Regions from separate parts of the Vibrio algivorus genome, predicted to be linked through region 1. Evidence: riboswitches for the same ligand, from Rfam matches in the RefSeq annotation. Region 1 holds a riboswitch; the other holds the start of a gene.
What was found. A riboswitch is a leader RNA that binds a small molecule or an ion and turns the genes downstream of it on or off. The one in region 1 is predicted to bind lysine.
Positions count from the first base shown of each region.

Region 2: another riboswitch for lysine. It lies ahead of lysC (lysine-sensitive aspartokinase 3); the one in region 1 lies ahead of QQJ93_RS14390 (Na+/H+ antiporter NhaC family protein).

Region 1 covers NZ_BSPV01000009.1:440,573-449,475, forward strand. Annotated here, with positions in the region: gene dinG (ATP-dependent DNA helicase DinG) at 1-1,209, opposite strand, end outside; gene QQJ93_RS14365 (hypothetical protein) at 1,360-1,506, shown strand; gene QQJ93_RS14370 (porin) at 2,115-3,146, shown strand; gene QQJ93_RS14375 (DUF2057 family protein) at 3,222-3,860, shown strand; gene QQJ93_RS14380 (inosine/guanosine kinase) at 4,029-5,333, shown strand; gene QQJ93_RS14385 (H-NS family histone-like protein) at 5,713-6,129, opposite strand; lysine riboswitch at 6,514-6,748, shown strand; gene QQJ93_RS14390 (Na+/H+ antiporter NhaC family protein) at 6,868-8,451, shown strand; His leader region at 8,734-8,861, shown strand.
Region 2 covers NZ_BSPV01000006.1:319,543-328,445, forward strand. Annotated here, with positions in the region: gene uvrA (excinuclease ABC subunit UvrA) at 1-966, shown strand, start outside; gene QQJ93_RS10540 (PglL family O-oligosaccharyltransferase) at 1,284-3,065, shown strand; gene QQJ93_RS10545 (pyridoxal-phosphate-dependent aminotransferase family protein) at 3,370-4,491, opposite strand; lysine riboswitch at 4,828-5,004, shown strand; gene lysC (lysine-sensitive aspartokinase 3) at 5,139-6,488, shown strand; gene metH (methionine synthase) at 6,714-8,903, opposite strand, start outside.

The sequences.
Region 1 (8,903 bases):
AGCCATTAAATGCCATACTTTAGCCAGATTTTCTAAGCGTTGTAGATAAAAGCCTGATTCAGCGAGAGCTGGTTCAGCAAGGCGTGAAGATAACTCACCATCTTTAACTCGTTCTGAAATCAAATCGGCGATTTTATTCATGGCCTGATGCGCTTTCTTACTCAATACTTTTAAGCACTTAGACTCTTCTTCTAACCAAGCAGGCAATTCTCCATGCTCAAAGCGATAAATACGCTCTTTAAATTCGTTGGCATTAAATCGAGTGCTTAATTGAGTGAGGGTTGGGATCAGCTGTTGGATGGCATCTTGTAATTCATTTCTAAATCGAGAGCTACGTTTGGCATCAGTCAAATTTACAATTTTTGCTACGGCTTTATTGAGGTTTTCTAACCAGCTAGCCGCGCCTTTCAAACTGGCGGCAGCAGAAGCATGTTCACGAGCTACATTCGGTAGGTGATGCGCTTCATCAAAAATATAAATACTTTCTTCTGGCTCAGGCAAGATCACACCTCCACCAAGATCGGCATCGGCCATCACTAAGCTGTGGTTGGCAATAATAATATCGGCTTTATCAAGATCTGCTCTCGCTTTCTGAAAAGGGCAGTCACGATGCGAAGGCATGGAGTTATTGCAACTGTGCTTATCACTGACGATGGTTTTCCAAATATCGTCGCTAATGGTTTCTGGCCAACTATCTCTGTCACCATCCCATTTTTGAGTCGAAAAGGCTTCATATAAATCTTGTAGTTGTTTTATATCTTGCTGCTTAGGTTTGTTCTCAAACATAGCCATCTGTTGGTCATCTTGTTGTCCACCGGAGGCTAGCATCAATTTTTCAGCGCAGCAGTAACGCTGACGTCCTTTCGCTAATAAAAAAGTAAAAGGGGTTTCAACCAAGCGCCGATAAAGGGGCATGTCTTTATTGATTAATTGTTCTTGTAAAGCGACTGTTGCGGTAGAAATAATGATTTTCTTTTCACCAAATTGGGCGAAAGGTACAGATGCCATTAAGTAAGCCAATGATTTGCCAATTCCGGTACCTGCTTCAGCCACAATAATTCGATTGGATTTATGATAGTTACCTGCCAGTGTTTTGGCGATCTCTGCAACTAGGTAGTTTTGAGCTCGGCGAGGAATAAAGCCATCTAATTGGTGAGAGAGATTTTGATAGCTGTGTTTGATGGCTTTTTGAATATTGGCAGATAGCATGCTTGAATTCCTTAATTGAACAACTGGATATTATCACAGTGGTCTAATGAAGTAACCTGCCGAATATGACGACTTAAATATATACCCAAGTAACTTCAAGATGCGAGTTTCAGCAAGAATAAAACAAGCTTTAGGCAAGGCAAATTGAATATGATCATAGTGATTCTATCTCTACTCAATTTAACGCGGCATAAAGCTTGTTTTAACTTGCCCTTCGGGAGCTTCATCCAAACCTTTATGCCGGGTCAGATTGGTTTGAAAGGTGCTTACATTCCTTCGCCAATCTTTCTTGCCTAAAGGTTTGGATGATAGCTCTGAATTCTGCATATTGAAGTCACTTGGGTATAAGGTGATATGAAAGGAATGTGACTTAGATTTATTTAATAAGCCATTACTGTCACCGAAAATGATAAACGCATTCAATGTCGTATAGGTCGAAATTTCACCGTTTAGTCACTGTATTGTCACAAAAAATAAGATCGGAATCACATATTGATGCATGAGATTTACTATTCACGAGCGTTTGTATGGCTTGTGTCTATTTTGGGTTTAAATTCTGTTTTTTCAGTGTATTTTGGTTTTTTGATGCGAGGTTTTTATGTTTTTTTAGTTTTTACCTCTGTATTTGTGCTTTTTATTACACTTTAGATGGCTGCTTTTCTTGTTCCTTTCTTTGGTTTTTTATTAGGCGGGGTTGTTTAAGTTGTTGTTTATTATTTGTTTTTATGTTTTTTGACTGGTAATTTACTTTTTTTTATTAAATTTGACACTTTCAGGGAACTTATTGCAATCTTTAGGTGCGAATCAGGTGTAGCGCTTGTTGGCTCGATGTTAACGAGCGATAAAATAAAAAAAGAAAGGAATCCCAAAGGGAATTTCAAATTAATAAAAGGCAGTGGATTATTATGAAAAAATCGCTTTTAGCTCTTGCTGTATCAGCAGCAGCATTCACAGGCGCAGCAAGTGCGGCTGAAATTCTAAAAACAGATGAAGCGTCAGTTGATTTTTATGGTCAATTACGTACCGAAATGCGTTTTTTAGATAAAGATGATTATAGTGCAGATCTTTCTACAGGCTCTTCGCGTGTAGGTGTAGATGCTAAATATAATGTAACAGATAGTTTTGGCGTTTTAGGTTTAGTCGAAGTTGGTGTTCCTTCAAATGATGATGGTAATGATGTTACAGTACGCCGCCACTTAATCGGTTTTGCTACAGATTTTGGTACTGTACAATTCGGCCGTGATTGGACTACTTCGGATGATCTAGGTGGTACAGATTATTCTTACTTCTTCGGTGGTACAGGTAACTTATACGGTCAGTTAAATGGCGCGCTTGCAGAGTCCCAAATTAAATACTCTCTTGATCTTGATAACTGGTGGGTTAAAGCAACTTATGGTTTAAATGATGACTCAACTAATCAAGATTTAGCTGAAGGTTTTGTGGGTGCATCTTTTGGTGCGTTTAGCTTCCATGCGGGTGGTGGTTACAACCGTAATCATGAGTATGGTGCTAGTGCAACAAGAAGTATTGATGTAAGCAGTACTTATTATGAAGCAACAGGTGTATTTGACGTTACTGATGCTTTACAATTAAGTGCTACATATTACGGTTCGCAAATCGATGTTGAAAATACTGACTTTGATGTTGACCAAAATGCAATTTCTGTTGGTGGTTACTGGACATTTGTTGAAAAGACCTCTTTGTACGCAGGCTATGAATATGTGAAACAAGATGCTGGTGACTACGGTGATGAAGATGGTAACAATGCCTTTGTTGGTGTTGAATACAAGTTTGCTAGCTGGGCTCGTGTATTTGCGGAAGTTGGTTATGCTGACGGTGCGACATTAGGTTTTGTTGATGAAAATGATAACCTTGTTGGGCCTACAACAGCAGATAGCGAAACAAACTTCGGCCTTGGTGCTCGCGTTTACTGGTAATCAAAGATTAAAGTTATGCTAATATCAAAGCTCGGTTTTTACCGGGCTTTTTTATTTTTTAAATAAGGGATGTATATGAGTAAGAAGTTTTTCTCTGCAGTAGGCTGCATTGCATTATTAGCGAGTCAATTGGTCCATGCTGAAGTTCAAATCCCAATTCCAGATAGTGTTAACCTACTGGTCGTTAATTCTCTCAAACCTAAAGTTGAAAAGGGCGGCTTGTTTGGAACTGATACTTTAATTTTGCCTGATGGTGAAAACCAAATTGTATTTAAGTTTCAACCCGGTGTAATGGAAAATGATACCTTACGTCGAGTATACAGTGATGTTATCGTTGCGAAGTTTACGGCTCAAGATGATGAATTGACATTTGTATTGCCAGAGTATCGAGATTTGAACCAAGCTCGTAATGAAATTAATGATTTTGAATGGTCTTTAGTCGATACTCAGGATAACGCTATTGATGTTAAAAAAGAGCCGTTATCAACGACAGGCGTTCAGCTTGGCCGCAACTTTATTGAAGATGTGATGGATTACAACATGCGAGGTGGTGTTGCAGCGATAACTACAGGATCTGTGGTAGCAAAGAGTTTACCAATGAATACTCAAACTAAGCCCGATAGTGAAAATATCTCTCAATTGAAAGCTTGGTACTTGAAAGCAAATGAGCAAGAACGAAAAGATTTTCAAATTTGGTTAATTGACCAAAAATAATAACCAAAATAGATGATGAAAGAAGCGGTCAGTGTGTCGCTTTTTTTCATTGAAAGCTCTGTGTAGTACTTTATTTTATGGGCAAACGGTTGCTATTCGGTGTCATATTGCTGCAATCTAATTTGATGGCTACAATTCAAATTCCTGTTCATAACCTACATAATCTCTATGAAATTCCCCGGCCAACGTAAATCTAAACACTATTTCCCTGTTGATGCTCGTGATCCGCTTGTCAGTCAAGCTCAAGAAAGTAAGCGAATGTCTCGTACTCATATTATCGGTATTGATCAAACTTTGGTTGATATAGAGGCGAAAGTAAGTGATGAGTTCATCGAAAAATATCAATTGAGCAAAGGGCACTCCTTAGTTATTGATGATGAAAAAGCAGAAGCATTATATAACGAATTAAAGGAATATGATCTCGTTACTGATGAATTTGCAGGTGGAACAATAGGGAATACATTACATAATTACTCCGTACTAGCTGATGATAAATCAACCTTATTAGGTGTGATGAGTAATAGTATTAAAATTGGCAGTTATGGATATCGCTACCTTTGTAATACTTCTAGCCGTATGGATTTAAATTATCTACAAGGCGTAGAAGGCCCAATTGGTCGTTGTTTTGCATTAATTAGTGAGAACGGTGAGCGAACCTTTGCAATTAATGAAGGAAAAATGAACCAGTTATTACCAACCAGTATCCCTGAGCATATTTTTGAAAATGCTTCAGCCTTAGTATTAACTGCCTATTTGGTACGTTGTAAAGCGGGTGATCCTATGCCTGATGCAACAATGAAAGCGATTGAATACGCAAAAAAATATGATGTTCCAGTGGTTCTTACTCTAGGAACTAAATATGTGATTCAAGATGATCCTGAATACTGGCGTAATTTTGTTGAGCAGAATGTTTCTGTTTTAGCAATGAATGAAGAAGAAGCTGAAGCTTTAACTGGAGAACATGACCCTTTATTAGCCTCAAATAAAGCGCTAGATTGGGTTGATTTAGTATTATGTACTGCAGGCCCTGTTGGATTATATATGGCTGGCTATACCGAAGAAGAAGCAAAGCGATCAACAAGTTTGCCTTTATTACCTGGCTCGATTGCTGAATTTAATCAGTATGAATTTAGTCGCCCAACGATTCGTTCTCAATGTAAATATCCAATTAAAGTGTACTCTCATATTGCACCTTATATGGGCGGTCCTGAGAAAATTAAGAATACTAATGGAGCCGGTGATGCGGCATTATCTGCGATATTGCATGATATGGCGGCTAATAAATATCATAAAGAAAATATCCCTAATTCAAGTAAACATGAATATCCATTTTTGACTTATTCATCTTTTTCCCAAGTATGCAAGTATGCTAATCGCGTAAGTTATGAAGTATTAGCACAACATTCGCCACGTTTATCTCGAGGCTTACCAGAGAAAGAAGATAGCTTGGAAGAAGCATACTGGGAAAGATAATACCAACTATACCCAAGTAACTTCAAGATGCGAGTTTCAGCAAGATTAAAACAAGTTTTAGGCAAGGCAAATTGAATATGATCATAGCTATTCTATCTCTATTTAATTTAACGCAGCATAAAGCTTGTTTTAGCTTGCCCTTCGGGAGCTTCATCCAAGCCTCTTCTTTTTTATAATAGAAAGGCTGCGTCATATTCGTTCGAAAGGTAATTACATTCCTGTACGAATCTTTCTTGTTTAAAGACTTGGATGACAGCTCTGAATTCTGCATCTTGAAGTCACTTGGGTATCAATGAATTAGATGACCAGAAATTGGGTATAGAAAGAGGCGAATAAAAAAGGGAGCTAAATGCTCCCTTTGTTGTTAATAATTAAATTATTATTTGATTAGGAAATCATCAATTGATTTACCTGCATCAAGAGCTTCTTGAATTGCAGAAGGCGTACGACCTTGGCCTGTCCAAGTCTTACGCTCACCATTTAAAGTATATTCATATTTTGCAGGGCGTGGCTGACGTTTTTTACGTGATTTAGATTTTGATTCACTGCCGCTCATTGCTGAGATAAGATCTTCTAAATCAATGCCGTCTTTTGCAATCATTGCCGCGTACTCGGCTAATTTAGCTTCACGTTCTGCTTGTTCAGCTAATTCTTTTTCTTCAGCTTCTTTTCTTTCTGCTACAACAGTAGTCAGTTTTTCTAGTAATTCTTCTACTTCCGCTAGGGTAAATTCGTCACGAGTGAAAGCACGAAGACTACGAATATTTAGTAACGCTGATTTTTTGATTTCTGACATGTTTGGATCCTATACAGTAGAATTGCTGAATTAAGTTTTATCTAAAATAAATATCCTTTCTAGATAAAGTTAAACTAATTTTATATAGCTTATCTTTTTTAGTCAAAAAATATATTTGTCTAAACAAAGAAATTTGAAGCCCATTTAATATTTATACTCAAATAACTGAGATATATACTATTACAAATAATATTGTTAATTTAGCTTTTGATTTAATATTTCATTTAATCGCTACAATTAAGTTTACTGGTTGTTTTTTGGTCGACATGGAAATGTTCGACTTTTGTCTTGCCATTTGATTTTTGATCATTACAATGAGCCGAATCTTGCTAGAACCCTTTGTAAATGTCCTGAAAAATGGTCATTTGTAAGGTGAATGTTTTAGTCTGATGTAGAGGCGCAATATTTATTAGTAATACGTTTTAGGGTGATGCCTTTGAGAGCGTATGAAAGGAAATATTGCCGAAGTAAGAGCTAATCAGTGCGTTTTGATTAGTTAGGCGTATCAGAGCCACTTGCTGGGGTTGCATTTAATAAGTGTAACACTGCCATAGTTTGCAGAGTGCTAATCTTAAAGATTGCATGCTGTGTTTTGTTACTATGGAGCGCTACTGTAGACACATGAAAGTGATTTGACTTTCAACGTTTATCAACAAGATGATTTATTGTTTTACGACTATACTCTTCAACAATATCCTTTCTGCAGTAGATCTCTAACCTATTTTGGTTTTTTTGATCATGAACTTAATCGATTTTACTTCTTCCGCCGCATCGTTGCTGCCTCCGGCAATTGCCTTAACGATGGCCATTCTGACCCGACGTGTTCTTTTATCACTTGGTTTTGGTATTTTGCTTGGTGCATTTTTGTTAGCTGATTTTTCGTTATCAGGTGCATTAAGCTATACCAGCTCTACCGTAGTTGGTGTATTTGTGAGTGATGGTGGATTGAACTGGGATAGCCTTTTTATCCTACTTTTCCTGGTTCTTCTTGGCATGATGACAGCCTTGTTAACGCTTTCAGGTGGTACTTATGCTTTTGCTGAATGGGCACAAAAGCGCATTAAAAGCAAAAGAGGGGCACAATTTCTTGCTGCTTGGTTAGGGGTATTTATCTTCATTGATGATTACTTCAATAGCTTAGCGGTTGGCGCAATTTCTCGCCCTGTGACTGATCGCTTTCAAGTTTCTCGTTCGAAGCTAGCTTACATTCTCGATTCTACTGCTGCACCTATGTGTGTGATTATGCCAGCGTCTAGCTGGGGTGCTTATATCATGACAGTAGTCAGCGGTATTTTAATTTCACATGGTATTACAGAATATTCGGCTTTAGGCGCATATATGCGTTTAGTCCCGATGAACTACTATGCGATTTTTGCTTTATTAATGGTATTTGCCATGATCTGGTTTGATCTTAATGTTGGCCCTATGCGTAGGCATGAGATTGCTGCAGGTCAAGGTAAAACGGATGATCGTGACGAGAATGCACCAGATTTAACAGAAGAGTCAGAAATTAAAGAAAGTAAAGAAGGGACGGTTTCTAACCTCATTCTTCCAATTGTTGCTTTAATTGTCGCGACCGTGTACTTCATGATTAGTTCAGGTGCAGATGCGTTAAGCGCTGATGGCCAAGCATTTAGCTTATTGAAAGCGTTTGAAAATACTAATGTTGGCCAGTCTTTATTCTATGGTGCGTTAGTTGGTTTGATTTGTGCTGTAGGAACAGTATTAAAACAAAAAATGCCAGCAAAAGATGTGTTAGTTACTTTATGGATTGGCGCTAAATCAATGTTCGGTGCGATTTTGATTTTAGCCTTTGCATGGGCTATCGGTGCGGTAATTAAAGATATGGGGACTGGGGCTTATTTATCGACACTAGTGGAAGGTAATATTGACGTACATTGGCTACCGGTACTATTGTTTTTACTTTCTGGTTTGATGGCATTTTCAACCGGAACGTCTTGGGGCACATTTGGCATCATGCTACCAATTGCAGGCGATCTTGCGGGTGCGACAGATTTAGCGCTTATGTTACCTATGTTGAGCGCAGTACTTGCTGGTTCTGTATTTGGTGACCACTGTTCTCCAATTTCAGATACTACAATTTTGTCATCGACAGGTGCTTGTTGTAACCATATTGATCATGTATCTACTCAGTTACCTTATGCATTGGCAACCGCGATAGTCTCATCTGTAGGTTTTATCGTTTTAGGCATGACAGATTCTTCTTTGATGGGCTTTGCTGCCGCAAGTGTGACGTTTGTGGTTTGCTGTGCAGTGATGTCGGTTATTTCTAAATCAAAAATGAAGAAAGCCATTATTTAAGTTCTGATTTTATTTAAGATATCAAAGGCTGAGTTAAAGAATAACTCAGCCTTTTTGTATATACCCAAGTAACTTCAAGATATTGAAAATTTCCGCTATCAAGCCTTTTCCTACGCAATTCCTGACCATCTAATTAATGTGATTGGTATGTCTTCAGAAGCAGAATTTACGTAGAGAAAAATAATTCAAATAAAGGCTTGAAAAAATATTCGAGCTTGGGTAGTGTGAAGTTATTGAAACTGATTGAGTAAACAGACACATGCGCACATTGAATATTAACATTCATCATCACCATCATCCTGTTATATCTTGCGGGTGAGTGTGTGCATCCGGAAGATACCTCTTCCGGACGTGAATCAGTAAAAAGATTCAAACCCTCGGAAGAGTTTTCTCTCCGGGGGTTTTTTCATTTAGGGACGTTAAAAATAACAAACCAAAAACACAGGGATAGA
Region 2 (8,903 bases), on a different contig from region 1:
AATAACCTACAAAATGTTAACCTATCTATTCCAGTTGGTTTATTAAGTTGTGTTACTGGCGTTTCTGGTTCGGGTAAATCGACTCTAATCAATGATACTTTCTTCAAAATCGCTCACGCCCGCTTAAATGGTGCGACGACAGCTGAGGCAGCACCTTACAAAAAAATCACTGGGCTAGAGCACTTTGATAAAGTCATCGATATCAACCAAAGCCCAATTGGTCGAACGCCGCGATCAAACCCTGCCACCTACACTGGCATTTTCACCCCGATCCGTGAACTATTTGCCGGCACGCCAGAGTCTCGCTCTCGCGGCTATAAACCGGGACGATTTAGCTTTAACGTACGTGGTGGCCGCTGTGAAGCCTGTCAAGGTGATGGCGTCATCAAAGTCGAGATGCATTTCCTACCTGATGTATATGTGCCTTGTGATGCCTGTAAAGGTAAGCGCTATAACCGTGAAACGTTAGATGTGCGTTACAAAGGTAAGAGTATTGATGAAGTACTGGAAATGACGGTTGAAGATGCTCACACTTTCTTTGAACCCGTTCCTGTCATAGCAAGAAAACTAAAAACCCTGATTGATGTAGGCCTGTCTTATATCCGATTAGGTCAAGCAGCAACCACCTTATCTGGCGGTGAAGCTCAACGTGTTAAATTGGCTAAAGAGCTGTCAAAACGCGACACAGGTAAAACCTTATATATATTGGATGAGCCTACAACTGGGCTGCATTTTCACGATATTCAACAGCTATTAAATGTTTTACATCGCCTGCGAGATCACGGCAATACCGTAGTAGTCATTGAGCATAACCTCGATGTGATTAAAACTGCCGATTGGATTATCGATCTAGGTCCTGAAGGTGGTAGTGGTGGCGGTGAAATCATCGCAGCAGGCACACCAGAGCAAGTGGTTAAAGTTAAAGGATCGCATACTGCGCATTTTCTTAAGCCGTTATTGAAGTAAGTTTCTAGTTTCTAGTTTCTAGTTTCTAGTTTCTAGTTTCTAGTTTCTAGTTTCTAGTTTCTAGTTTCTAGTTTCTAGTAGGCAACTTTCAATACCTACTATTTTAAAGCAAGTGAAGATGTCTATTTATTGCTGTAAATACTTAGCATCCTCCTCTAGAGACTAGGAACTAGGGCCCAGATCCGCCCTCCTTTCCTAACCCGGAAAACTAGAACTCGGCCCCATAATTCCAGTTACTTTTCACCATTTTTTTCATACAAACAATGCTAATATAGCCGCCTTATAGGCAAATCAAACATCTAGAGGCTGTACTGTACATGGCAACGTTACATATCCAAGGCACAAAACTAGAAGAAATGCCTGAACCTAACATCTTAGCTAAACCATTTCTTTGGTCGCTAGGAGTGGTGTTCTTACTCGCCATGCACTTTTTCCAACCGAATCCAGGTGGTGCAGGATTAGCCTTATCTTTTAATTCCGCGACCTGGTTAGCATTAAGTGTTAGTTTTGGGATTGGCTTGTATGCGATGGCCAATCAGCGGGTATTACGCATCACCAGTCTCACTATAGTAATGTTTATTGCTTGCATTATTTTAACCCTGCCAATTTTCTATTCGACTGCCAACGTTCAAGATGCCATGTTACGTTTGATCGGATTGTGGGCAGGTTGGTTGCTGCTACTGATTCTGCACCAATATCCTCTCTCAATTAAACAAAAGCAGACACTATTACTCCTCATTGTTGGCGCAGTCTGTATCGAAGCAGCCTACAGTTACTTTCAATACTTATTTTTAGAACCTGGCAATTCATTTGGTTACAACACCGAACAAAATCGTCCGTTTGCGATATTTCAACAACCTAATGTTACCGCGAGCTTTTTAGCCACCGGATTAGCTATTAGCTCTTACTTATTGGCGAGACAAAAACAGACGAATGTCCAACTGCACAAAGTATTTTCCGGCTTATTGCTGTTTATGCCAATCATCACCATTCCATTATTATGGGTGCTTGCCTCACGTACTGGCTGGTTAGGGGCAACAATCTCTACCGTACTTCTGATCCCATATTTAGCTAAATTCTTACCAAAACGAATGATGTCATTATGGCTAATTTCGATCATTGTAGGTTTGGCAGGTGGCTATACCCTCGCAACAGCGAATGGTGGTAATGAGTTAATTGCTAAAAAGTCTAATTTAGAAAGCCCACGCCGTTATACCTTTCCGCAAACCTTAGATATGGTGATAGAACAACCACTCACTGGATATGGCTATGGGCAATTTGAATCAGCTTATATGGTCTATACAGCAAGACAATATCAGCTAAATCCTGACTACCATCCAGGATTGCCTTCGATGGATCACCCACATAATGAGATTTTATATTGGGCAGTAGAAGGTGGCATCATATCGGTACTTGGTTTGTTGATGGCTGCCTTGATGGTATTTCGTAAAGTGCGCAAGTCACAATCTGGAACTCGTTTGGCATTAATCGCTTTATTTTTCCCAATCGTATTACATACCCAACTTGAATATCCGTTTTATCACTCTGCGGTCCATTGGATCATCTTTGTAATACTCATCTACTGGGTCGATCAGTTAACCTCTCAATATAAGGTGGTGAGTTTTAGCAAAATAACAAAAAGTTTATTGAGTGTATTTTCATTAATCATCCCGATCATTACTGCATTTTTTATGCTCACCGCACTGCATACAAACTATGTTCTCAGTCGGTTTGAATATACCAGACCAATTAATCCAGATTTATTAAACCAAGTGACCAACCCTAGTGTTTGGAAAGATAGGTTTGATTGGGACGTTTACAGCACCCAACTCAACATTGGTTTGCATCTTGATAATCCAGAATACATTCAACCTTATATTGATTGGGCAACTCAAGTCATCAAGCGCAAACCAAGAGCTGCTTTTTATTCAAAATTAATCGTAGCCTACCAAGGGATTGGCGATAACAGAAAAGCGGAAGAAATCCGCAAGGAAGCAAGTTTCTTATTCCCCGCACAAGATTTTTCGAAGATTCGTTATATTCCGCCGGAAGAAAGAGTTTCAAAGGCAGAGGCAGCATCAGAGGCTAAAGCACAATAGGTTTCTAGTTCCTAGAGAAACACTCTGAAGCCCATACAATATAAAAATGGACAATGAACGAAGTATTTCCCTTCGCTCGTTGTCCAAGTCTATTAGTTGATAGGAAAAATTGTCATCCTGAAAAGCGACGTAGGAGCGCAGTTCAGGATCTCCAAGTACCATTAGGAGATTCCAAACAGTTCGTTCCTCACTTTTGGAATGACGTTGTTAAATTTACCTCTCTTGTGAAACTAACAGAAAAGCGCCCGAACAATGAAAAAGCTCTTCCTAGAAACTAGGGACGAGCAACCTAGCCCCCCTATTCTCATTTCCCTATAGTCTCTTGTAACGCCTTCAAACATAACGCAACATTTTCATTTTTGGCACTATATCCCATCAAGCCGATACGCCATACCTTACCTGCTAATGCTCCTAAACCTCCGCCGACTTCAAGGTTATATTCTTCAAGTAAATGTTGACGAGTTTTGGCATCATCGACACCTTCAGGTAGATAGACAGAATTCAATTGCGGCAAACGACACTCTTCATCAACCACATACTTAAAGCCTAACTCTTCAAGACCTTGTTTTAGTTTCTGATGCATATCAGCATGACGTTGCCAGGCATTTTCTAGCCCTTCGTTATACAAGCCAAGCAAAGCTTCATGTAATGCATATAAACTATTCACTGGCGCTGTATGGTGATAACTACGTTTACCTTCGCCACTCCAATAACCAAGTACTAGACTTTGATCTAAAAACCAACTTTGAACCGGTGTCGTTCTCGCTTGGATCTTAGCAATCGCTTTAGGTGAAAAAGTTACTGGCGATAAACCTGGTACACACGATAGGCATTTTTGACTACCTGAATACACCGCATCTAACTGCCACTCATCAACTTTAAGTGGTACACCACCAAGTGACGTTACTGCATCAACAATCGTCAATGCATCATATTGTTTAGCGATTTTCGATAGTGCTTGTGCATCACTTAATGCACCGGTTGATGTTTCAGCATGAACAAAAGCCAGAATTTTAACATCTGAGTTTTCCGCAAAAGCGGCTGCTACTTTATCGACACTAACTGGTTTGCCCCATTCATCATCCACCAGTACCACTTCTGCCCCACTACGAATCGCATTTTCACGCATACGTTCGCCAAACACACCATTACGGCAAATCATCACTTTATCACCGGGTTCGATAAGATTAACAAAGCACGCTTCCATACCAGCACTACCGGGCGCTGAAACCGGAATAGTAAAATCATTTTCGGTTTGAAAAGCATATTTCAGGAGTGTTTTTACTTCATCCATCATACCGATAAACAGTGGATCTAAGTGGCCGACAGTAGGACGACTTAAAGCTTGCAAAACATCCGATGAAATATCAGAAGGACCTGGGCCCATCAAAATACGGCGAGGTGGGAAAAAGCGCTGAATTGTCATAATAATCCTTAATGGTGTATTCCATATTTATCATTCGCTCGGTGATGCATTTACTTCAGCTTTTGGGTGGCCTAGCAAAATAACATCGGCGAAATTAGTGTGCTATATAAGATAAATTATCACGCTCTGATGGCCCCCTCATCGGCAGCAAACAAAACTGTGAACTTTGTATACAGTTTTAATTTTTATTGTCTACAAATCAAGTTTAAAAATTTCTTCATATAACGTTTTCAATGATTGACTTTTCTAATGCAACAACGTTCAATGGATACCCTAGTAACCTTAAGGTACGCTTTGAGGTCACTTAAATATAGCTTTCAGCCATAGGATAATGGTTGAAAAGGAAGAGGAGCGTAACCCAGGCAGATGACCAGTGGATCCCGAGATCCTAAACTAGTCATTCAGGGGGAGTTACGCCGAGATGGGTAAATGCTCGGAAATTTATCGCATCGGTTGTTCAGGTTGAATCCTGGCAACTGTCATCATTAAATATGATGAAGAGCTTCTAAGATTTACATGATCACGATTCAAGTGATTCACTTCTATGTATTTCCCCCGCTCTAAGAAATCTCTCTTCAACATTGGACGTTCGTTTATTGATTGTTGATATCAATAAGCATTATTTGAGAATTATGGGAGACAATGCCGTGAGCGCATTTAACGTAGCAAAGTTTGGTGGCACCAGTGTGGCAAATTTCGAAGCCATGAGTCGTTGTGCCGCTATTATTGAAGATAATCCATCCACTAAACTAGTTGTTAGTAGTGCCTGTTCTGGCGTGACAAATTTATTAGTAGAGTTAGCACTTGGGGTGCAAAATTCCGATGATCGTGTTGCGACAGTCGAAAAAATTCGTTCTATTCATTACAGCATCATCGAACAATTTTCCGAGCAAGAAAAAACCAGACATGCGATCGATACCATTTTAACGACGCTTTCTAGCATGGCTGAAGCTGCTTCTTTCCAATCGAGCGATAAACTCACCGATCATATCGTGGCGTGTGGCGAATTAATGTCGACTCATATTTTGACTCAGTTGATGGTAGAGCGCGGCATTAACGCGGTTCGATTTGATATTCGTGAAGTATTACGTACCAATTCTGATCACGGTAAAGCTGAGCCAGTTATTGCCGATATTTCTGCTCTAGCACAACAAAAACTCACTACGCTTTGCCAACAGCATGTTGTTATTACACAAGGCTTTATTGGTAGTGATGCTGATGGTAATACCACTACGCTTGGTCGTGGTGGTAGTGATTATAGTGCAGCATTAATTGCTGAGGCGGTTAAAGCTTCAGGCTTAGAGATTTGGACTGATGTTCCAGGGATCTACACCACAGATCCTCGCATTGCTCCAAAAGCGACACCAATTCCGGAAATTAGCTTTAGTGAGGCCTCTGAAATGGCCAACTTCGGGGCGAAAATTTTGCACCCTTCGACTCTACTTCCTGCGCTTCGCCACCAGATCCCAGTATTTGTAGGATCTTCTCGTGAGCCAGAAAAAGGTGGTACTTGGATCCGCAAGCAAGTAGAAAGTGCTCCATTATTCCGTGCACTGGCGTTACGTAACAACCAAACCATGGTGACATTACGTAGCCCTGATATGTTCCAAACGTATGGATTCTTAGCTCAAGTATTCAATATCTTAGCTAAATACCAGATCTCGGTAGATTTGATCACCACTTCAGAAGTGAGTGTGTCGTTGACACTCGATCAAACCAATACGTCTGGTCAAGCACCTGAACTGCCTGCCGATGTACGCGCAGAATTAGAGCAATTATGCCTAGTTGAGGTGGAATATAACCTAAGTCTAGTAGCATTAATCGGTAATAAGATGAGTGCTAAAAAAGGCTACGCTAAACAAGTCTTCAGCGCGCTAGAAGATTTCAATTTACGTATGATTTGTTACGGTGCTAGTCCACATAATTTGTGTTTCTTGGTAGGGGAAGCGGAAGCGAAAACTGCCGTGGAAGTATTGCATCGGGAGTTGTTTGAATAAAGGTAGCTAGGTTTCTAGTCCCTAGTACCTAGAAAAAGAAGCTCGAGGAAACTACTTTAACTTCTTTATTCAGTAAATAAAATTTCAAATATTCAGAAAGATTAAAGGCGATAACTGATGATAGGTTATCGCCTTTGTTTTAGCTTAAAAGGTGGTTAAGTATAGAGAAAAACTCGCAGCACCTCCGCCTAGGGACTAGGAACCAGGAACCGCTCTTCCCTATAATCAACTCAAATTCGGCCCTAGCCATTTCTCCATTTCCACTTCATCCCAACCTTTACGTTGTGCATACTCTTCCGCTTGATCTTGTTGGATCTGGGCAATCGCAAAATAGCGAGAATCAGGGTGAGAGAAATACCAGCCTGATACTGAAGCGCCCGGCCACATTGCATAACTGGTAGTTAAAGACATGCCGATGGTTTCTTCAACCTTGAGAAGCTCCCACAAACTGCCTTTTTCAGTATGTTCAGGGCAAGCTGGGTAACCGGGTGCAGGGCGGATACCTTGGTACTTTTCACGAATCAGATCATTATTGGTTAAGTTCTCATCCGCAGCATAGCCCCAAATATCTTTACGTACTTGTTCATGCATATATTCAGCAAATGCTTCGGCTAAACGGTCAGCCACCGCTTGAATCATAATGGCATTAAAGTCATCACCTTGCGCTTTATAAGCATCCGCTAATTCACGTTCACCAATACCACCAGTAACCGCAAAACCACCAATCCAATCAGATTTACCACTATCTTTTGGCGCAATGTAATCCGATAAACAGTAGTTCGGGCCTTTTGGTTTCTCCGTTTGCTGGCGTAAGTTATGCAGCACTTTAATCACTTGTGTGCGAGTTTCATCCGCATACACTTCAATATCATCCCCAACACTATTAGCAGGGAACATGCCACACATACCGCTCGCTTTAAGAATGCCATCTTGCTCTATTTGATCTAAGAAAACATTAGCGTCATCGAATAAGCGCTTAGCCTCTTCACCAACTTCTTCATGCTCAAAAATAGATGGGTATTTACCCATTAATCCCCAAGTTAAGAAGAACGGCGTCCAATCGATATATTGACGTAAAATTGCCGTATCAATATGCTCAAACACATGCACGCCCGGTTTAACTGGTGCTGGTGGGGTATAGCTTTGCCAGTCAATATTCACCTTGTTGGCACGTGCCTGCTCTAGTGTTACAGGCTTAGTGCGAGGACGCTTACGCGCATGCTGATCACGCACTCGATCATAGTCTAGATCAAGTTTCTCAACAAATGCTGGACGTAAAGAGTCAGAGAGTAATGCCGAACATACTCCAACCGCTCGAGAAGCATTGTTCACATACACAACAGGTTGAGAGTAATTTTGTTCAATTTTCACCGCGGTGTGAGCTTTTGAGGTAGTTGCCCCACCAATCAATAAAGGCAAGTCAAAACCTTGGCGCTCCATCTCTTTCGCCACATGCACCATTTCATCGAGTGATGGAGTGATCAGGCCAGATAGACCAATAATATCGACATTTTCTTCTTTGGCGACTTTCAAAATAGTCTCGGTTGGCACCATAACACCAAGATCGATGATCTCGTAATTATTACATTGCAACACAACCCCAACGATGTTCTTACCAATGTCGTGAACGTCGCCTTTTACTGTTGCCAATAAAATTTTACCATTGGTTTGCCCGACTTGCTTTTCAGCGTTGATGTAAGGTTCTAAGTAGGCCACCGCTTGCTTCATCACGCGCGCCGATTTCACAACTTGAGGAAGGAACATTTTACCTTCACCAAACAAGTCACCGACGACGTTCATGCCATCCATCAGTGGGCCTTCAATCACCTCAAGAGGTTTGGCAGCTTTAGCTCGGGCTTCTTCAGTATCTTCAACAATAAATTCGGTAATGCCTTTGACTAAGGCATGCTCAAGACGCTTTTCGACTTCCCAAGTTCGCCATTCCAATAAAGCAGGATCTTCCGCTTTACCAACTCCGTTTGAACGGTACTGTTCAGCCAATTCTAGTAAATTTTCGGTCGCATCGGCATGACGGTTAAGCACCACATCTTCAACCGCATCACGCAGCTTTTCCGGTACGTTATCGTAAATTTCTAATTGCCCTGCGTTAACGATCCCCATATCCATACCACGTTTAAAACAGTGGTATAGGAATACCGCATGGATTGCTTCACGTACGTAGTTATTGCCGCGGAATGAGAACGAAACGTTAGATACGCCTCCAGAAATCATCGCGTAAGGCAGATCACGCTTAATATCGCCCACTGCTTCAATAAAATCGACCGCATAGTTATTGTGTTCATCAATACCGGTGGCAATGGCAAAAATATTAGGGTCGAAAATAACATCTTCTGGCGGGAAACCCACTTCATCAACCAGAATACGATAGGCCTTGGTACAAATTTCGGTTTTACG